2 regions of the Geodermatophilus sp. SYSU D00708 genome follow, and region 2 is predicted to be linked to the other one. Evidence: riboswitches for the same ligand, from Rfam matches in the RefSeq annotation. Region 2 holds a riboswitch; the other holds the start of a gene.
What was found. Region 2 has a riboswitch for cyclic di-AMP ahead of ACI79D_RS20555 (C40 family peptidase). Riboswitches for the same ligand answer to the same signal wherever they lie in the genome.
Positions count from the first base shown of each region.

Region 1: linked by a shared signal. The riboswitch ahead of ACI79D_RS10040 (C40 family peptidase) and the one ahead of ACI79D_RS20555 (C40 family peptidase) in region 2 are both predicted to bind cyclic di-AMP.

Region 1 covers NZ_JBJGYS010000009.1:76,237-80,974, reverse strand. The annotation lists gene ACI79D_RS10055 (SMP-30/gluconolactonase/LRE family protein) at 1-643, shown strand, start outside; gene ACI79D_RS10050 (hypothetical protein) at 645-1,262, opposite strand; gene ACI79D_RS10045 (hypothetical protein) at 1,306-1,458, opposite strand; cyclic di-AMP (ydaO/yuaA leader) riboswitch at 1,798-1,945, shown strand; gene ACI79D_RS10040 (C40 family peptidase) at 1,958-2,470, shown strand; gene ACI79D_RS10035 (hypothetical protein) at 2,511-2,888, opposite strand; gene ACI79D_RS10030 (HAD domain-containing protein) at 3,044-3,586, shown strand; gene ACI79D_RS10025 (hypothetical protein) at 3,593-4,192, opposite strand; gene ACI79D_RS10020 (carbohydrate kinase family protein) at 4,304-4,738, shown strand, end outside.
Region 2 covers NZ_JBJGYS010000030.1:9,723-14,460, reverse strand. The annotation lists gene ACI79D_RS20565 (DEDD exonuclease domain-containing protein) at 1-956, opposite strand, end outside; gene ACI79D_RS20560 (hypothetical protein) at 1,163-1,477, shown strand; cyclic di-AMP (ydaO/yuaA leader) riboswitch at 1,687-1,857, shown strand; gene ACI79D_RS20555 (C40 family peptidase) at 1,874-2,959, shown strand; gene ACI79D_RS20550 (M48 family metallopeptidase) at 3,182-4,450, shown strand; gene ACI79D_RS20545 (glycosyltransferase family 4 protein) at 4,447-4,738, shown strand, end outside.

The sequences.
Region 1 (4,738 bases), on a different contig from region 2:
CCACGCCGACCTCGCCGAGCACTGCGGCGGGCACCTCAACGACCTGGTGGTCGACGTGCACGGCCACGTGTTCGTCGGCGACTTCGGCTTCGACCTCATGGGCGGCGGCACCGCCGCGACCGCGTCGCTCAAGCGGATCGACCCGGACGGGACGGTGTCGGTCGCCGCCGAGGGGCTGCAGTTCCCGAACGGCTCGGTGATCACCCCGGACGGCGGCACGCTCGTCGTCGGCGAGACGCTCGGCAACCGGTACACCGCGTTCGACCTGGGGGCCGACGGGACGCTGGGTAACCGGCGGGTGTGGGCGTCGCTGGGCCCGGAGGTCACCGGGACGACGGTCGACGAGGTGCTCGGCCAGCTGGTGGTGGCCCCCGACGGCTGCGCGCTGGACGCCGAGGGACGGATCTGGGCCGCCGACGCGGTCGGCGGCCGGGTGGTGCGGGTGGCCGAGGGCGGGCAGGTCGTCGACGAGGTCGCCGCGCCGGACGGGCTCGGGGTCTACGCCTGCATGCTCGGCGGGGACGACGGCCGCACGCTGCTGATGTGCTGCGCGCCGGACTTCTACGAGCACAACCGCGCGCCGGTGCGCGAGGCGGTGCTGGTGGCGACCGAGGTCGACGTCCCCCACGCCGGCCGCCCGTAGGTCAGCTCCCGGTGGCCCCGGGCGGCGGCTGGCTGGAGCTGTGCGGGACGCTGGGGTCCTCGGTCCCGATGGTGCCGCCCTTCGCGGCGCGCGGCTCCTCCGCCTCCGACGGGGGCCCGACCAGGTCCTCCTGCGGACGCGTGCCCGGGACCTCGTCGGTCGGTTCGTTGACGCCCCCGGCGGGACGGCCGGTCATGTTGCCTTCGGACATGCCTGCCCGGTACCCGGGACGGGCGGTGGTCAGTCGGCTCGGAGGACCCGGACCGGGGAGCCGGCGAGGAAGGCGGCGACGTCGTCGACGGCCTCCCGGTAGAACCTCGTAGGTGCCGCAGGTGACGCCGCGCTCGCGGGCGGCGGCCAGGTCGATGGCGGCGTTGCGCGCGCCGGTGGTGACCAGCAGCCGCAGGTTCGGCAGGCGGTCGAGCAGGTTGCGCGGGAACGGGGTGCGCTCGCGCATGGCCACGACGACGTCGAGGGGGGCGAGCCGCTCGGCGACGGCGTCCTCGTCGTCGAGGTGGTCGGGAAAGGTGACGACGTCCAGCGGTGCGGGGACGCGGGGCCAGTCGGCGAACTCCGCCGCGGCGGACTGGTAGTCGTCGAGGACGGCGACCCGGTGCACGCGGCCCCCGCCCGGGACCGGGCGGGGGCCGCGTGCGGGCGGCTCAGCGGCCGTAGCCCTTGCCGCCGCGGTTCTTCGCGGCCTGCTTGGCCTGGAAGTCCGCGATGAACTGCTTGATCTTGGCCTGGTTCTGCGGCTTGCGGGCCTCCTGGATGACCTTCGCCGCGATTCCCGACGCCACCAGCTTCCGGATCATGCCGGCCATGGGGTGTCCCTCCTCGTTCTCGGTTGCCTGCAGTCGTGCCCGCCCAACGGTCGCGCCAATCCCCGGGTTCCGGACGCCATCCGCAGTGCGTCCGTCACTGCGCGTGCGGACACTCCGCGGTCGGACGACTTTGGTCCCGACGCCGTGACCTGCGAAAACGCATCCATGACATTTCCGCGCGCTCCGTAGTGACACGTGGTCGCGGCGGCGTGTCGCCATGCGGACAGGCCGCCGTCCCGCGGCCGTCCGGTGGGCTGCGACGCCCGGCAACCCCCCATACGGTCGTCCGCGGTCCTGCCGGGCCCCTCGTCACCGAACCGTGGTGACACCGGCCGGACTACGCCGAACCGGACACGGTCATCCGCCGTGCCCGGACCGGGGACCCACCGAATCCCTGGGGTGAAGCGCGTTCGCGCGCCGGGCGACTCCCCCGTCCGAACCCGTCAGCTAACCCGGTAGGCGGCCGTGGAGAACAGGAGAACCGTCGTCGATGACGACTGCCCGCACGTCCTTCGCTCGTCGCTCGTTCCGCGGGATCGCCGTCGCCGCTGTTGCCGGCGCCGCCGTGACCCTCGCCCCCGCCACCGCCTCGGCTGACGCCGGTGACGGCGGCTCCGGCGCCGTCGCCGCCGCTCCGGTCGCGGCCCCGAACGGGGCTGCGCAGAAGGCGGTCGACACCGCCCTGGCCCAGCAGGGCGACCCCTACGGCTGGGGCGCCGCCGGCCCCAACGCCTTCGACTGCTCGGGGCTGACCAGCTTCGCCTACCGCGAGGCCGGCATCTCGATCCCGCGGACCTCGCGGGCGCAGTCCGGCTTCGGCACCCCGGTGGCGAAGTCCGACCTCAGGCCCGGTGACCTGGTGTTCTTCTACAGCCCGGTCTCGCACGTCGGCATGTACATCGGCAACGGCCAGATGGTGCACGCCTCCACGGCCGGCCAGCCGGTGAAGGTCGTCAACCTCGACTCGATGCCCGGCTTCAACGGGGCTCGCCGGGTCGCGTGAGTCGCGGCGCCCGGGCCGTTCTCCCGAGCGGCCCGGGCGCTCACTCCAGCCGGCAGGGCACGGGGGCCTGCTGGGCCGACTGGAGTGAGAAGACCGCGCCGGCGTCACCCGGCCAGGAGTGCAGGAACAGCAGCCCGACGCGGGTGTTCAGGAACCCGCCGGGGCCCTGCTCCTGCACCCTGGCCGTGAGGGCGCCGGTGTCGTGGTTGCGGTAGCGCTGCAACTCGTGGCCGGCGGCCAGGGTGACGACGTCGCCGACCGCGCCCATGACGAGCACCGCCTGCCAGTGCTCGGCGGGGTCGTTCTGGCACAGCCGGACGTGCACCGGGTGCGGCGCGTGGCCGCGGGCGCGCCGGTCGCACGCGGTGGAGTGCTCGACCCGGCTCGGCCCCGGGTACGGCTCGAGGTGGTCGGCCACCGGCTCCCCCTTCGAAACGTGCGCGGCCGGATCACCGGCCGACCATCAGTGCAGCACGGGACATGACCCGTGAGCGGGGCCGACGAACGCGGTGGACGCCGAAGTCGCCCGCTCGCGTGGGTGAGCCCGTGGCCCGGTGACGCAGCGTGCCCGGGGTGCGCGGCCCGCCGGCGGGGTACCGCACCGACATGGCCGACGTCCCGATCCTGCTGCTGGACGTCGATGGCGTGCTCAACGCGGCCTGCGTGGACCTGCCCGAGGGCTGGCAGCGGGGCACGTTCAACGGGTTCGTGCTGTCGTGGGACCCGACGGTCACCGCGCGGCTGCGCGAGCTGCACGAGTCCGGCCGGGTGGAGATCCACTGGCTGACCACGTGGGCCGGGGACGCCGACCGGCTGCTGGCCGAGCCGATGGGGCTGCCGCGCGGACTGCGGACCCACGAGCGGAACGGCGCCACCCCGACCGGGTTCGCCGGACCGCTGGGTGGCGCGTCGGGCTGGTGGAAGCTCGACCTGGCCCGCGAGGTGGCCGAGGCCGAACCGGACCGGCGGATCGTCTGGATCGACGACGACCTCGCCGAGCAGGCCGACGACACCGGCGAGTGGCTCGCCGCGCACCCGCACGTGCTCGTCGTCGCACCGGACCTGTGGGCCGGGCTCACCCACGCGCAGCTCGACGAGATCGAGGCCTGGCTCTGATCCGGCTCAACCGGGCACGCGGACGAAGCCGTGCCCGTCCCAGTGCCAGCGCACGGTGATCGGCACCGACGGGCCGCTGGCGTGGGAGTCCTCCGGCGCGTAGGCCGTCATCCGGGCGACGACGTCGCCGTCCTCGACCGACAACCCGGCCGGGTCGTACAGCGGCGCCAGGATCGTCGCCTCGCGCAGCGTGCGCGGGCTGGGCAGGACGCCGAGCCGGTCGCCCGAGGCGGCGAAGACCTGCACCTCCTCGACGATCCCGTTGGACGGCTGCGGGGAGCACTGCAGCAGGACGACCGTGTCCGGCGCGCCGTCCCCGTCGACGTCGCCCTGCGCCTCGGCCTGGAGCCGGACGTCGTAGTGGTCGTAGTACGGGCTGCGATTCGGGTCGGCGGGCACGCGCGCGACCCCGTCGACGAGCTCGGCCGGGAAGCCGTCCGGGACGATCTCGTCGCACGTCACGCTGAGCGTGGCATCGCCCCAGTCGCGCGGTGTCCCCGTGCTCGGCGCGGCCGCGCTGCCGCCTGTGGCGGCGCACCCGGCCAGCAGGCACACCGCCAGGCCGCCCACTGCCCTCGCCAGCCGTCGCGGCTCGATCCAGGACATCGGGCGATCACCTCGGCGGCGGAGCGCGGGGTACCCCTCGGGACACCGAGGGTCCCACGATGCGGTCGTCGCCGGGACCTCCCCGCGAACGGCTTCGGGCACCCTCTCCCCGTGGACGCACCCCGCTGGCCCCGCCCCGCCGGCGCCGGCCTGGTCGTGGCGCTGGGCAAGCTGGTGGCCGACCAGGTGCTGGAGCTCTCCGAGCCGCTGGTCGTCGGCGGGCAGCAGCGGGTCGTGCGGACGACGACGGCCGGGGGCGCACCGGCCAACGTGACGGCGAACCTCGCCCGGCTGGGCGTGCCGGCGCGGCTGGCCGGCTGGGCCGGTGCCGACCCGGTGGCCGACGGGCTGCTCGCCGCGCTGGCCGGCCGCGGGGTCGAGGTCGCGGTGGTGCGCCGCGGCCGGACACCGCTGACCACGGTGCTGGTCTCCCCGGACGGCGAGCGGACGCTGCTGGCCGACCGCGGGGAGGGCGGCCTCTCGCCGGCCGACGTCCGCGCGGAGGAGGTGGCCGACGCCGCCGTCGTCCACCTCGACGGCTACGAC
Region 2 (4,738 bases):
TTGTGCTCGGCGATGAGCCGCAGCTCCCGGACGGCGGCCTCGAGGTCGTGCGCGCAGGGGATCGCGTCGACCCGCCGGGCCAGCGCGACCATCTCGGTGATCCGGCTGCGCTGCTCGGCGGCGGTGAAGTAGCTGCGCACCCGGCTGCGCAGGTCGTTCGACGTCCCGACGTAGAGCGGCTCGTCCCGCGGGCCGCGGAACACGTAGACCCCCGGGCCGGTCGGGACGGCGTCGGCCAGGTGGCGCTTGCGCAGCCGCTCCGGGTCGACCTGGCGGCTGAGGGTGGTGAGCTCCTCCAGCGTGGTGATGCCGAGGGGACCCAGCCGCTCGAAGAGGCCGTGCAGCACGTCGACCGTGGCGCGGGCGTCGGCCAGGGCGCGGTGGCACGGTTCGGCGTCGGCGCGGAAGAACGGCGCGAGGGTGGCCAGCTTGCAGTTGGGCACCTCGTCGCGGGTGAGCAGCCGGCGGGCCAGGACGGCGGTGTCGACCGAGGCCGCCGCGGGCCAGGGGATGCCGTTCTCCGCGCAGGCCGCCTTGAGGAAGCCCAGGTCGAACGGGGCGTTGTGGGCGACGAGGACGGCACCCCGGGCGAACTCCAGGAAGCTGGGCAGCACCGCGCCGATGCGGGGGGCGGCCGCGACCATCGTCGTGGTGATGCCGGTCAGCACGCTGATGTAGGGCGGGATCGCGCAGCCCGGGTCGACGAGGGTCTGGAACTCTCCGAGGACCCGGCCGCCGCGGACCTTCACCGCGCCGATCTCGGTTATCGCGCTGTCCTTCGGGGAGCCCCCGGTGGTCTCCAGGTCGACGACGACGAACGTCACCTCCGCGAGCGGGGTGCCCAGCTCGTCGATGGTGGCCTGCTCGTAGCGGGGGAGGCCCGCCGCGGCTCGCGCGGCCGTCCCGGCCAGGTGGGCGGGGGAGAGCGGCACCTGCCGGGGAAGGGAGGACGGCACGGGGCGGACGGTAGGTCGGGCCAGTGACAGTCCCGGGGACGCGCGCCGGGTCCCGGCCGGATCGCGACCGCCCCGGGACGCCGCGCGGACGGCGGGCACCGCGCGGGCGCACGGAACTGTCGGTGGCCGTCCCTACCGTGCCAGCCGGACCGACCGAGGCCATGGAGGGCCTCCACGACCGGGGTCGGCCGGGTGAGGAGTGGGCCATGTTGATCGACTGCGAGACCTGCACCGTGCGGGGCACCGGCTGTGCCGACTGCGTCGTCACCGTGCTGCTGGGGGCGCCGCCGGGCTGGCGGACCGAGGACCCGACCGTCGTGCCGATGACCGCGCGGCGCGGCGCGGACGCGACCGGGGACGGCGTCGTCCCGGGCCCGGGCGTCGTCGTGGAGTTCGACGAGGTGGAGCGTCGCGCCGTGAGGGCCCTGGCCGAGGGTGGTCTCGTGCCGCCGCTGCGGCACCAGGCCGAGCCGGAAGAGCGGTCGGGTGGGGCCGGGCGGGGCCGGCGGCGCACCGGGTGACCCGGCCCGTGCGGCCGGGTCACCCGCAGGCGGGCGCGGGGTCCATCCCGGCGGCGTGTCGGGCCGGGCGATCCTGTGGATGTCCCCACAGTTCCCGCTGGCCCCATTTGTCACAACTTCATCACGCCCGTACGGTGAGCCGGTCCGACCGGGTGGTCGTCGCCCGCAGAGAGGTGACCTCGGCCGGGCACCGCCGAATCGCCCGACGCGTCCCCGTGGCGCCGAGGGGGAACCGGGGACCCACCGCAGCACTGGGGTGAGTTCTCGCGTGCGCCGGTCCGCCGGGGCACACGCGCCGGCCCGCCGGCGCGCAGAGATAGGGCACGTCTTCCCAGCCCGAACCCGTCAGCTAACTCGGTAGGCGGTTGCTGAGGAAGAAACGGAGAGCCGCCGACCGTGGCGACCCCCCGCCCTGCCCTGGGGCATGCGCTCGACCAGATCCACTCCGACCTCCCGGTGGCCTTCCGCCGCCCGACGCTGCCCCGCCGCCTCGGCCGCGGGCTCGTCGTGGGCGCCACCGCGACCCTCGCCCTCACCCTCCTGCCGGGGACCGCCGCCGCGGATCCGGAGCGCGCCGCGAGCGCCGCCCAGGCGGCCCAGCTCGTCGCACAGGCCGGACACGACCTCGAGGTCGTCACCGAGCAGGTCAACGACGCCCGCGAGGCGCTGGCCCAGCAGCAGGCCGCGGTCGAGGCCGCTGACCAGGCAGCCGCGGCGGCCCGCGAGCAGCTCGGCGCCCTCGACGGCCAGATCCGCCAGGTCGCCCGCACCGCGTTCACCAGCGGTGACGGGATGCACGAGCTGGACCTGCTGTTGACCAGCGACTCGCCCGAGGACTTCGTGTCGTCGCTGGCCACCCTCGACGCGATCGCCGGCCACACCAACGACGTCCTGGCCGACGTGGCCGAGAGCGCCGCCGCGGCCGAGCGGGCCCAGCAGGAGGCCGACGCCGCCCGGGTCCAGGCGCAGGCGACCCTGGACGACGTCACCGCCCGCCAGGCGCAGCTCGAGGCGGACATCGCCGACTACCAGGCGCAGTACGCGGCGCTGTCGGCTCCGCAGCAGCAGGAGGTCGTCACGGCCCACGCCGGCCAGGCCGTGGCCGCGCCCGCGCCGGCGCCCGCCGCCAGCGGTTCGGCCCAGGCCGCCGTCGACACCGCGCTCGCCCAGGTCGGGGACCCCTACGTCTGGGGCGCCGGTGGGCCGAACGCCTTCGACTGCTCCGGCCTGACCCAGTACGCGTACGCCGCGGCGGGGATCAGCCTGCCGCACTCCAGCCGCATGCAGTCGACGATGGGCCGCGCGGTGTCCCGCGCCGACCTGCAGCCGGGCGACCTGATCTTCTACTACAGCCCGGTCAGCCACGTGGCGATGTACATCGGCAACGGCCAGATGGTGCACGCCTCCACGTCGGGCCAGCCGGTCAAGGTGGTCGGCGTGGACTCGATGGGCGGCATCACCGCCATGCGCCGCATCGCCTAGCGACCGGCGGCAGGGCAGCGGGCCGGTGACCTCCCGGAGGTCACCGGCCCGACGCGCGTCCGGCCCCCTGTCGGGGCCAGCTGGCGCCCCGCCCCGGACCCCCGCGGCCCCCTGCCGGGCCGCCGCCGGCCCCGTCCCGGGTCCCGCCCTGAGCTGGCGAAGGGTGAGGAGGACGGGGTCCTTACACGGTGGGGGGCAGGTGGTCCTCCTAGGATCGGCCGGGTGAGCGCCCGCCGGGCCGCGCTGCTGGTCGCGGTGGTCCTCGGGGTGGCGCTCGTCGTCGTCATCGTCGTCCGGACGCCGTGGACGCTGCTGCCCGACCCGCCCGGGGGACGCACACCGGTCCGCCCGGGGGCGGGCCTGCCGCCGGGGGTCGCCGAGCGGGCGGAGTCCTTCGCCGCGTCCCTCCGGCCGGCCTCCCTCGCCTCCCTGGTGCTGAGCCTCGTGGCGTCCGCGGTCCTGGCGCTGACCCCGCTGGGCCGCGGGCTGGTGACCGCGGTCGCCCGGCCGCTGGGCGGCGGCTGGGCCTGGCAGGTGCTGCTCGGCACGGTCGCCCTCGTGGTGGCCGGCCGCCTGGTCACCCTCGCGTTCGCCGCGTACGGGGAGACGGTGCGGCACCGGTACGGGCTGTCCACCCGCAGCTGGGCGCTGTGGTTCCGCGACGTCGCCGTCTCCACCGCGATCTCGGCCGCGGTCACCGCAGGGGTCCTGCTCGCGCTGGTGTGGCTGGCCCGGCACGCCCCCGGCACCTGGTGGGCCTGGGCGGCGCTGGTCGCGGCCGGGTTCGTCGTCGTCGGGTCCTTCCTCTACCCGGTGCTCATCGAGCCGGCGTTCAACCGGTTCGACCCGCTCCCGGCCGGGCAGCTGCGCACCGACCTGCTCGAGCTGGCGGAGGAGAACGGCACCCCGGTCGCGGACGTGCTCGTCGCCGACGCCTCCCGGCGGACCACGGCGCTCAACGCCTACGTCTCCGGCTTCGGCTCGACCCGGCGGATCGTCGTGTACGACACGGTGCTCGACCAGCTCCCCGACGCCGAGATCGAGTCGATCGTGGCCCACGAGCTCGGCCACGTCAGCGCCGACGACGTCCTCACCGGCACGCTGATGGGCGCGCTCGGCGCGGCCGCCTCGGTCGCGGCGCTGGGCTGGCTGCTGTCGTGGACCCCGCTGCTGCGCCTGGCGGGGGTGGACGGCCCCGGCGACCCGCGGGTGGTCCCGCTGGCCCTGCTGCTGGTGGCCGTGGGCTCGCTGGTCGCCACGCCGGTGCAGAACCTGGTCTCCCGGCACGTCGAGGCCCGCGCCGACCTGCACGCGCTCGACCTCACCGGGGACGCCGACGCCTTCGTCGCCATGCAGGACCGGCTCGCCGCCAGCAACCTCTCCGACCCCGACCCGCCCGCGGCCTGGCAGTGGTTCTTCGGCTCGCACCCCACCGGGCCGCAGCGGGTGGCGTTCGCCGAGGACTGGCAGCGCCTGCAGGAGGCCGGGTGAGGACGCTCGTCGTCACCAACGACTTCCCCCCGCGGCAGGGCGGCATCCAGACCTTCGTCGCGTCGCTGCTGGCCCGGCGGCCGCCGGACTCCCTGGTCGTGCTCGCCTCCCGGTCGCCGGGGTGGGAGCAGTACGACGCCGCGCTGCCCTACCCGGTGGTCCGCCGGCCGACCGGGATGCTGCTGCCGACCCCCGGCGCGGCGCGGGCCGCGACCGACCTGGCCCGGCGGTACGGCTGCGACACGGCCTTCTTCGGGGCCGCGGCGCCGCTCGGACTGCTGGCCCCCG